3 regions of the Halobacillus seohaensis genome follow, and region 3 is predicted to be linked to each of the others. Evidence: riboswitches for the same ligand, from Rfam matches in the RefSeq annotation. Region 3 holds a riboswitch; each other region holds the start of a gene.
What was found. A riboswitch is a leader RNA that binds a small molecule or an ion and turns the genes downstream of it on or off. The one in region 3 is predicted to bind S-adenosylmethionine.
Positions count from the first base shown of each region.

Region 1: linked by a shared signal. The riboswitch ahead of ACFQIC_RS15245 (5-methyltetrahydropteroyltriglutamate--homocysteine S-methyltransferase) and the one ahead of ACFQIC_RS14855 (sulfite oxidase-like oxidoreductase) in region 3 are both predicted to bind S-adenosylmethionine.
Region 2: linked by a shared signal. The riboswitch ahead of ACFQIC_RS11945 (phosphoadenylyl-sulfate reductase) and the one ahead of ACFQIC_RS14855 (sulfite oxidase-like oxidoreductase) in region 3 are both predicted to bind S-adenosylmethionine.

Region 1 is NZ_JBHSZV010000040.1:10,209-13,487, forward strand. It holds gene yfkAB (radical SAM/CxCxxxxC motif protein YfkAB) at 1-807, shown strand, start outside; gene ACFQIC_RS15245 (5-methyltetrahydropteroyltriglutamate--homocysteine S-methyltransferase) at 856-1,959, opposite strand; SAM riboswitch class I at 2,081-2,189, opposite strand; gene ACFQIC_RS15250 (DUF4183 domain-containing protein) at 2,487-2,765, shown strand; gene ACFQIC_RS15255 (DUF4183 domain-containing protein) at 2,877-3,279, shown strand, end outside.
Region 2 is NZ_JBHSZV010000029.1:61,778-65,056, reverse strand. It holds gene ACFQIC_RS11950 (inorganic phosphate transporter) at 1-812, opposite strand, end outside; gene ACFQIC_RS11945 (phosphoadenylyl-sulfate reductase) at 809-1,543, opposite strand; SAM riboswitch class I at 1,680-1,787, opposite strand; gene ACFQIC_RS11940 (hypothetical protein) at 2,040-2,249, opposite strand; gene cobA (uroporphyrinogen-III C-methyltransferase) at 3,186-3,279, opposite strand, start outside.
Region 3 is NZ_JBHSZV010000038.1:17,884-21,162, forward strand. It holds gene ACFQIC_RS14850 (acetyl-CoA C-acyltransferase) at 1-917, opposite strand, end outside; gene ACFQIC_RS14855 (sulfite oxidase-like oxidoreductase) at 932-1,597, opposite strand; SAM riboswitch class I at 1,677-1,783, opposite strand; gene argH (argininosuccinate lyase) at 1,870-3,243, opposite strand; gene ACFQIC_RS14865 (argininosuccinate synthase) at 3,236-3,279, opposite strand, start outside.

The DNA.
Region 1 (3,279 bases), on a different contig from region 3:
CGTGGAGTAAGAACACAGATTAATTCAAATTTAACATTACCTTACTCCCGCTATGAGGCGATTATTCCTTACCTAGACGTCTTACATATTTCACACAATTGGGGCACTGTCGATGAATTTGCTGAAACAGGCTTCGCGTTAATGGATCGTAAGCTATCTTTTGAAAATAGGGCTAACTACTTTGATCGGATTGTGGAAAATAGTCAACGATTATCAAAAGAAGGTGTAATGGTTTCAGCTGAAACCATGCTCAATAAGCGTACCTTCCCTCATCTACTAGAAATTCACGATCACGTATTAGAGATGGGATGTGCCAGACATGAGATTCACCCTATGTATCCTGTAGATTTCGCGAGTAACCTAGAAACATTGAGTCTTGAAGAAATGCGTGAAGGAATTAATCAATTGGTAGATCACCGTGACCCAAACGTATGGATGTTATTTGGCACCTTACCGTTTTATCCATGTAACTCCGCGCAAGAGGATTTAAACATGCTGAAAAAGCTTGACCAAGCACCTAAAGTCACAGTACGAAATGATCCAGATGGACGTTCTCGCTTAAATGTCAATATCTTCTCAGGAGAGATCATCGTAACAGATTTTGGCGATGAACCTGGATTAGGAAACATACAAGACACCTCTTTACCAGATGCTTATGCACATTGGATGAACTCGAAAACAGCTGCAGCATTGAATTGTCATTGTCCCGCTGCTAAGTGCTTAGGACCTAATCTATTAGTGAAAAACACGTATTATAAAGATGTTGATTTTCAGAAGCAACAAGCAAAAATTAAATTGAACCGATAAATAAAAATGAGCCCTGATCCATTCGATCAGAGCTCATTTTTATTTTATTTAACCCCAAATTTCTTTTGCTACATTAACAACAAATTTCAACTTATCCCACTGTTGTTCTTCCGTCAGCTTATTACCATGGTGTGTGGAAGCAAACCCACATTGAGGACTTAAGCATAATTGGTCAAGTGGGACGTATTTTGATGCTTCCTTAATACGTGCCTTAATCGTTTCCTTGTCTTCTAATTCTCCAGTTTTAGAGGTGATAACACCCAGCACCACTTTAGCTCCGCCATTCGGAATATGTTCTAATGGTTTGAAACTTCCTGATCGCTCATCATCATACTCCAAAAAGAAACCATCCACTTTCTCTTTTGCTAATAACGTTGGTGCTATAAGTTCATAACTTCCTTCAAAGGCCCACGTGGATTGATAGTTACCACGACATAAGTGTGTAGTTACTACTAAATCTTCGGGTTTGTTTTCCAAAACACCGTTTATCACTCGTAATGATAAATCAATTAATACATCTCTTGAATAGTTTCCATCATTAAATGGAATTTGTGGCGAAGACAGCCCAGCAATATATACATCATCCAGCTGCAAATAACGTACGCCTGCATCATAAAATGATTGTATGGCATCTTGATACGCTTGAATAATATCATTCGCATATTCCTCAAGATCCGAGTAAACATTTTCGTTAAATATCCCGGCGTTAAAAAGCTGGTTGGGACTAGGTATGGTCTGTTTCGCAACAGCACGACCGTCTACAATTTTGTTCAAATCAATAAAATCCTTTATGAAAGGATGATCGGGGTTAAAGGATATTTTTCCTGTATTTCGAACATCATACTTTTCCGTCTCTATGCCTTCAAATTTATATCCTTGTTCAGGGACATACCCTTCAATTCCATTTAAGTGCTCCAAAAAGTCTAAGTGAAACCATGTTCGTCTGAATTCGCCATCAGTAACTACATCTAATCCAATTTCAATTTGCTTATCAACAATACGCTGTATTTCCTTTGTTTCCACCTCTCGTAATTCATCAGCCGAAATTTCTCCTTCTTTAAATTCTTTTCTGGCTTTGTGTAGATTGTCTGGTCGAAGTAGACTTCCAACGTGATCTGCTTTAAATGGTGCTTTGGTTAAGGTAATGGACATGTGAATTCCTTCTTTCCTTTTTATGTTTGGTTTTTTATTAAAAAAGACCTTAAATCAAGCAAAAAACCTCTTCTAAATTAAGAAGAGGTTTACGGAACATACCTATGTGTTCTGTTCTCTCTTCTTATCTCCCAAGCATTTAACATGCTTGCTGGAATTAGCACAACTCTTTTACAAAGTTTGTTGCCGAGGCTTCAAAGGGCCAGTCCCTCCACCTCTCTTGATAAGAAAAACAAGTTTTTAATTTTTAACTTTATATGAGCAAGGTTAAATTTTCAATAAATTAAGATTAATCTGATAAATTGTATAATAACAAATTTTGCATTGATATGTCAATTACCTATTGATTTTCTCTATAATATTAATCGAAGCTTATTAGTCTATCTCTTTAGTAAAAATAGAATGCTAAGGTACTAAATAATTAAGCAATGACTCTTCTTAAACTAAAATCGCGTCAATTTTTCTAAGTAAAATGCTTATACAATTTTCGAGTTTTCGCATCTATTATAAAAAGGAGGTGAGATTTAATGGCTATAATTAAACCCTTTCTCGATTCTGAGAGATTCGCTTCAACTATAGGAGATGGAACCATCGCTGTAGATGACCTTACTTTTGTTTTTGCTGATACTACTCCAGACACTGGATTAACAGCCTTCCCAACTTCTTATGTATCCTATAACCTTTATTTAAATGGGATCCCTCAACTAGATGGAGATTCGACTTTCGATGGTACGACTCTAACTATTCTTGATGGAGCCTCCCAAAATGCTGGTGTTCCGGTCATGATAGAATTTACTGTAAACTAAAAATGAATTCTAGTTAAAAAGGCAGCAGAGAATCTCCTACAATTAAAGTAGGAGGTTTTCACCATTCTTTTTTTCAATTAGTTAAAGAAAGGGAACGGGGGTGAGTAAAAAATGGTTTTAAAAGCAGAAACACTTGAATATATAACAATTTCTGACGGAGTTAAAAAGACTTATACAAATCAGGATGAATTAGAGGGATATGGTAGTGTAGGAATCTTAGATCCAGCTTGCGTTTCTTATATAAACCTCTATATAAATGGAATGTTACAACCTTCTACGGTTTATTATGTAGAAGAAGGAGCTCTCGTTTTATTGGTAGAAGATGCTCCCCAAAAAGGTGTACCTCTTATTCTTCAGTTCATTAAAATTTATAACCAAACAAAAACACCTACCATAAATTGTCCCAATGAAGTTGTCATAGAGGTAGAACCTTGGGAAACAGGCGCTTTTGTGAACTACCCAGATCCTACCGTTGCAGATAACTGTTCTGATGTTATTTTTTCCTGCACTCCGG
Region 2 (3,279 bases), on a different contig from region 3:
GTCGTCACTTGAGTCATTGGAAGGGGGATTCCGAATATCGAGGCTCCTAAGACTAGAAGGCCAGATGTACCCGAGATGACGATACCATCAGAAAGTGACAAGTAAGAAATCTTCTTTCCATTCGTCTCAAGGACTTTACCACCTAAGAGCAGACTTCCGAGGGCAATGAAAATACCTCCAGTCAGCAGTCCAATATTTTTATTTAAAACATCAGCACCGACGAGTGGGCCAATGGCGTTTGCTACGTTATTCATACCTGCAGCAAATGCTTCTAACAAGCCTGTGATGATGAGTAGAATCGATAACAGTTTCGTTAGTTTATTCGATGGTAAAAAAGCGGGGAATTTATCCTTAAGACGTTTCAATAACATTCCAGATATAAACGTGATGAAAAAAGCTGCCACCGGAATTATCACCCAGAAGGCGATAATTTCTAATAAATTCCTTAAATAAAGCTGCTGCAAGGAAATACCTACACCAACGATCGCTCCTATCGTAACCTCACTTGTGGAAAGAGGGATGCCTATGATGTTTGTGAAACATAACGTAATAGCTGATACAAATAGAATGATGGCTGCAGCTTGAATGGTTAGTTTGTCTGAAGAAATTAACCCTTTCCCGATGGTATCAACAACTTCTCCTCCCCACAAAGCCCCAAGCAATCCTCCCACACCACTAAGTAGTAGAGCTATTCGTTTCTTTTTAATAACTCGAGCCCCATATACAATCCCCATAGTAGCAGCTGATCCACTAGCTCCCACATTAAAGGCAAAGAAATGAGCAGCTACTAAACATAAAATGATAAGTGTCATGAAAGGGAATCCTTAGTGGACGGACCGTGAAGCCCGCATTCTGTCTTCTCAAACCCTTGCCATCTACCCGAACGATCATTGGGGTTGTCAGATGGAGAAGTGCATGGCATGCATCCGATGCTTGCATAGCCCTGATCATGAAGATCATTATAGGGAAGGTTATTTTCTTTTATATGATTCCATACATCCTCCCACGTCCAATGGATTAATGGGCAAATTTTAATGGAACGAAAACGGTCATCTTTATTTATAAAGTCTGTTTTACTTCTACTCGGAGATTGTTCCCTTCTTAACCCGGATACCCAAGCGGTTGCTCCCTCTAGAGCATCTTCTAATGGTTTGATTTTTCTAATAAAGCAACACTGGTTCGGATTCGTATTCCATAGTTTTTCTCCATGCTTCTGTGCCTGTTCTTCTAAGGTTAGATCTGCCTTTTTCATCGTAATTTGCAGCTCAGGAAAACGACTTTTTATTTGATCAATAAGGTCATAAGTCTCTTGAAAATGAACATCGGTATCGAGAAACACGATGTGTGCATCTTTTTTTACTTGTGAGATCAAATCGAGAAGTACGATACCTTCTGCTCCAAAACTGCAAGCATACACGATGTCATCATAAGTCTGGTAACCCCACTCCAATACTTCTAGAGCCCCTTTTTTCTTTTCGTTTGCATAACCCCCATTAAAAGGGTCCTCGGAAAATGAATCGTATGTGATGACTTGATTACTCATATATATCCCCCTCTTATAGTCAAAAAAGAAGCACAATGCGATATAGCCGTTCTACCTCTAGTTATTTAAGTCAGTTTTAATTAAAAAATCCTCTTCCTATATAAATGATAAGAAGAGGATGAGAAATCGAATCCTCTTCTTATCTCTCAAGCAATAGTGCCTGCTGGAATTAGCACAGTACTTCAAAACAAAGTCTGATGCCGAAGCTTCCAAGGGCCAGTCCCTCCACCTCTCTAGATAAGAAAATTTTTATGTGATTAATTGGAAATATACATCATGGATTTGATGCTGTCAAAGCCGTTTTCAAGGTGTTTTTGATTAAAAACCGACCAAAACCCTTCTATCCCTAGTGTTTTAGTCGGTTTTAAAAATCAGAAAATTTTTTTGACTGCCGATTTTTGTTCCGTTTCTTAACACCATACAAGAGGACAAACAGCACCTAAAAGTTATCGGTGTACTGTTTGTCCTCTTGTATATAACGATACAGTTCTTCCGATCATTGCACAGTTTCATTGGAAACCAAAAAGCGTTCAGTTTTCACAGCCTCCTCCACTCGTTCCTTTAACAGGTGGACTAGATTAGGGTGACCTCTTAAATAATCACAAATGACAAACTCTTGATCATCACTTAGTTGAAGATCACCTACGAATTTTTCCATACCTTCCATTAAGATTCCTGTAAATAGTAGGTATGGTCCCCATTTCATAGTGAATTGCAGCCTCTAATAACAAAACATTTGTTAATCATTGTCCTGATTTATACGGTGGTTTCCGTTACCAAGGCTGGCGTTAGAAGGTCCGGGAAATCACTCGCTTTCCGTGGACATGAGGTGAGCTTCCTCAGGCTACGCCTTGCGGGATCTCACCGATCATGTTCATCCCACAGGAGTCTCATAATTTCCCGGACCTTCTTGCTTTCGTGAGGAGAACGGAAGCATCAGATGTGGTGATTCAAGTGAAAAGCATTCCTTACGAGTGAGAATTGCGCTGGAAGGTGCCTTCTTGCCTATCGCTTAAAGCTTCGGATTATTCAATAAAAGAATCGTGGTTCCGTTGCTTTTCATCGGAGCATGGGGGATGGGGTAGGCATACACAACAGGTAATCTCCTATCCTTCCTATAAACACGCTATCACACCCGATTTTTAACTTATCTAATGGCTCAATCTGTGATGGCCCTATCCCCTGATCTGTATCAGGCTTCAATTGGCGTTATATCAGATATCTCATGCTTTAACAGGGACGGTAGAACGGCACGATTTCGATAGAAACATAAGGCAAGGGGCGGTGGGGAAGGGGGAGACTCCTGTGGGATACGCGGGTTAGATGAGACCCCGGAAGGCGTTAGCCTGAGGAGGCTCAGCGCACGCCCACGGAAAGCGACTCCTTCCCCACCGCCCCTTTCTCCACACAATCATCTCGGAATCGAGTCTTCAACAATCCTGCTAAGTTAGCGCAACAAGCACAACTTCGTCAATGTGCATAACTATTAGTATGTATACCCTTTTCGTGAGCATCGGATATTGTTACAAATATAAGGGCAGCCTTAACTGGAAAAAAGTGTTGTATTTTAATAAGCAAAAACTGTGTCAACTCTTTCAAGCGGTCACACTTGCATATACAATTACTCCCCTTTACCAGGAATTCATGCTTCAATCGCAGTCTGTTCAGTCATCTCTTGATTCATCATTTTCAATTGGTGCAAACGATCACGGAATCGCACCACTTCCCCAACCACA
Region 3 (3,279 bases):
TATAAGTCCACGTCATCTTTCCGCAAACCATGACGTCTTAACAATTTATCGATCGCGTCAGACGGTTTTGTATGAAGGCTTGAATCTGGACCAGCCGTTTCTGACCAGCCAATAACACGAGCCAATGGTGTTTTGCCTATTTTCTTTGCATATTCTTCAGAAGCAACGAGTCCTACACTTGCTCCATCAGACATTTGTGAAGCATTTCCAGCAGTTACCGTACCGCCGTTTCGAAAGGCTGGTCGAAGTTGGCTCAATTTCTCAAGAGTGGACTTAGCCCGAATTCCCTCATCTTGAGAAACCTCTTCCTTTCCTGTATGTACGGCAACTATCTCATCATTGAGCCGCCCTTCTTCTTGGGCAGCAGCCGCCTTTAGTTGAGATCTTAAGGCAAATTCATCCTGCTCTTCACGTCCAATTGAATATTTTTCATTTTGTAAATCTGTTGATAATCCCATCGAAGTATCAGTAAGAGAACACCAAAGCCCATCATAAATTAACGTATCTGTGAACTCTACTGGTCCAGTAGCTAGTCCATTTCTAATCGGAGCCACATGCGGCGCATTTGTCATAGAGTCAAAGCCGCCTACTACATATAATTGACCTTCAGCAAGCTGAACTCGTCTCGTTGCATCCGCAATAGATGCTACTCCAGCTAAGCAAACATTGTTAATCGTAATCGCCGGAGTCGACCAGGAGATTCCTGATTTCGCAGCTACCGTTCGCGCAGGATTCTGTCCTTGTCCTGCCTGAATAACTTGCGCCAAAATAACACCGTCCGCTTCTTTTGCCTCAGGCACACGACGAAGTAGTTGCTCTGTTGCCTGAACTCCAAGATCCTTCGCACCTAGCTTCGCTAAACCGCCTTTCCACTTTCCAAATGGCGTTCGAACTCCTTCTAAAATAACTACTCCCATAAGGGCACCTCCCTTTAATAATCAAATTCCTTTACTTTCCATTTATCCTCTTCCATTTCCACTTTTCCATCAGTAAACCGCTGTTCTTTAAACGGATCTCCATAATGGTGAAAACCATTCTCTTCCCAATACCCAGACTGATCGGATACTCGAAACTCAAAGCCACGCACCCACTTCACACTTTTCCAAAAGTAAAGATGCGGAACAATTAGACGAAAAGGCCAGCCGTGTTTTTCAGTAAGCGGCTTTCCGTTGTACGAATGGGCAAGCATCACATCTTTTTCGTATAATTCCTTAATTGGCAAATTCGCTGTGTAACCATAATCTCCGTGAATCAAAACATGCTGAGCTTCATTCTTGATCCCGAGAAAAGGCAGTAAATCCTTAAGAAGCAAACCTTCAAACTCATTATCAAATTTAGACCATCTTGTCACACAATGAATATCTGCAGTGATCTTAGACTGAGGCAGTTTCCTTAAATCATCATAAGAAAAGGTTAAGTTTTCTTTCACTATCCCATTGATAAAAAAACTCCACTGCTCCAAATCGTACGAAGGAACTTCACCTACTGTTAATATTGGGAATTTCTCTGTCAAAACCTGACCAGGAGGCAAACGGCCGCCAAAATCATCCTTTACTTCAGGTACTTTCGACCGTTTTAATCGCTCCGCCTTATCCATAACGCCATCACCTTCCTAATCCATTCCATATAAAAAGCCTCTTTCGCAATGAAAGAGGCAGAAGATTTTGCTTCAACCTCTCTCATCTCCCGGACACACTTTTGTCCGTTGGAAGTAGCACCGTTGTCATAAGACCGGTTGCCGGGCGTCGAAGGGCCAAATCCCTCAGCCTGCTCTAGATAAGAGTGGTAATCGATATGAAGTTAATTGCCATACTACAAATAAATAAGATGAAAGTCAATAATATTTAGAAAATTCCGCGAAAGTTCCTATTACTTAAGATGTTGTTTCGCCAACTTCAGTTGTTCCCTCACTTGCTCAAATCCAGTGCCGCCCTCACTTATACGCGCGGCCACTACATGGTCTGGTGCCAATTTTTCATAAATATCATCCTCAAACAAGTCAGAAAACTCTTTGTACTCCTCAAGCGTCAAATCAAGCAAATATTTCTGCTTCTGGATCGAGTAAAGCACTATCTGACCTATTACCTCATGAGCCTGACGGAACGGAAGACCTTTCACAGCTAAGTAATCCGCAATATCTGTCGCGTTCGAATAATCTTCATTCACTGCCTGACGCATATTAGAACTTTTTACTTCCATAGAAGAAAGCATAGGCGCTAGCAACGACAACGCACCATCAAGCGTATCAACCGTATCAAACATACCTTCCTTGTCCTCCTGCATATCCTTATTGTACGCAAGCGGAAGACCTTTAAGGAGCGTCAATAACCCCATCAAGTTGCCGTAAATACGACCCGTCTTTCCACGCAAAAGCTCAGGAACATCAGGATTCTTCTTCTGCGGCATAATACTAGATCCCGTACAAAACGCATCATCCAATTCCACGAAATCAAATTCCTGACTACTCCAAAGAATCAATTCATCCGAAAGTCTAGAAATATGGGTGATTAAAATGGAAGAGATCGACAAGAATTCCAGAATAAAATCCCGATCACTGACGGCGTCCAATGAGTTTGGATAAACGTTTTCAAATCCGAGTGTCTCAGCCGCCATCTTCCTATCGACAGGATAAGGCGTTCCAGCAAGCGCTGCTGCACCAAGCGGAGACCAATCAATACGCTTCACACTATCTTTCAAGCGTTCCTTATCACGTTCAAACATCCAGAAATACGCCAGAAGGTGATGAGCGAATGAAACAGGCTGCGCTCTTTGCAAGTGAGTGTATCCTGGAAGAATCGTGTCCACATGAGATTCTGCTTGACTTGCCAGTGCATTTTGAACCGCTTCAACTAGCTGAATCAAATAGTTCGTTTTTTCCTTGAGGTATAAATGCATATCTGTTGCTACTTGATCATTACGGCTTCTGCCTGTATGCAGTTTCCCACCAACAGGACCAATTTCATCAATTAATAGTTTTTCAATATTCATATGAATATCTTCATGTTCAACAGAAAATTCTACCTCATCATTTTCAATTTTCTTCTGAATGATGTGCAGTCCTTCGGTAATTTGTGCAGATTCCTCTTCTGTAATTATGCCACACTTACCAAGCATATCGACATGAGCCAGGCTACCTTGGATATCCTGTAATGCTAACTTAACGTCAAAACCGATCGAAGAGGTATACTCTTCGACCAGCTTATCGGTTGGTTTTGTAAATCTTCCTCCCCAAAGCTTACTCATTCACAATCACCGGCTCTTTCTTTGCATTTTCTAGTA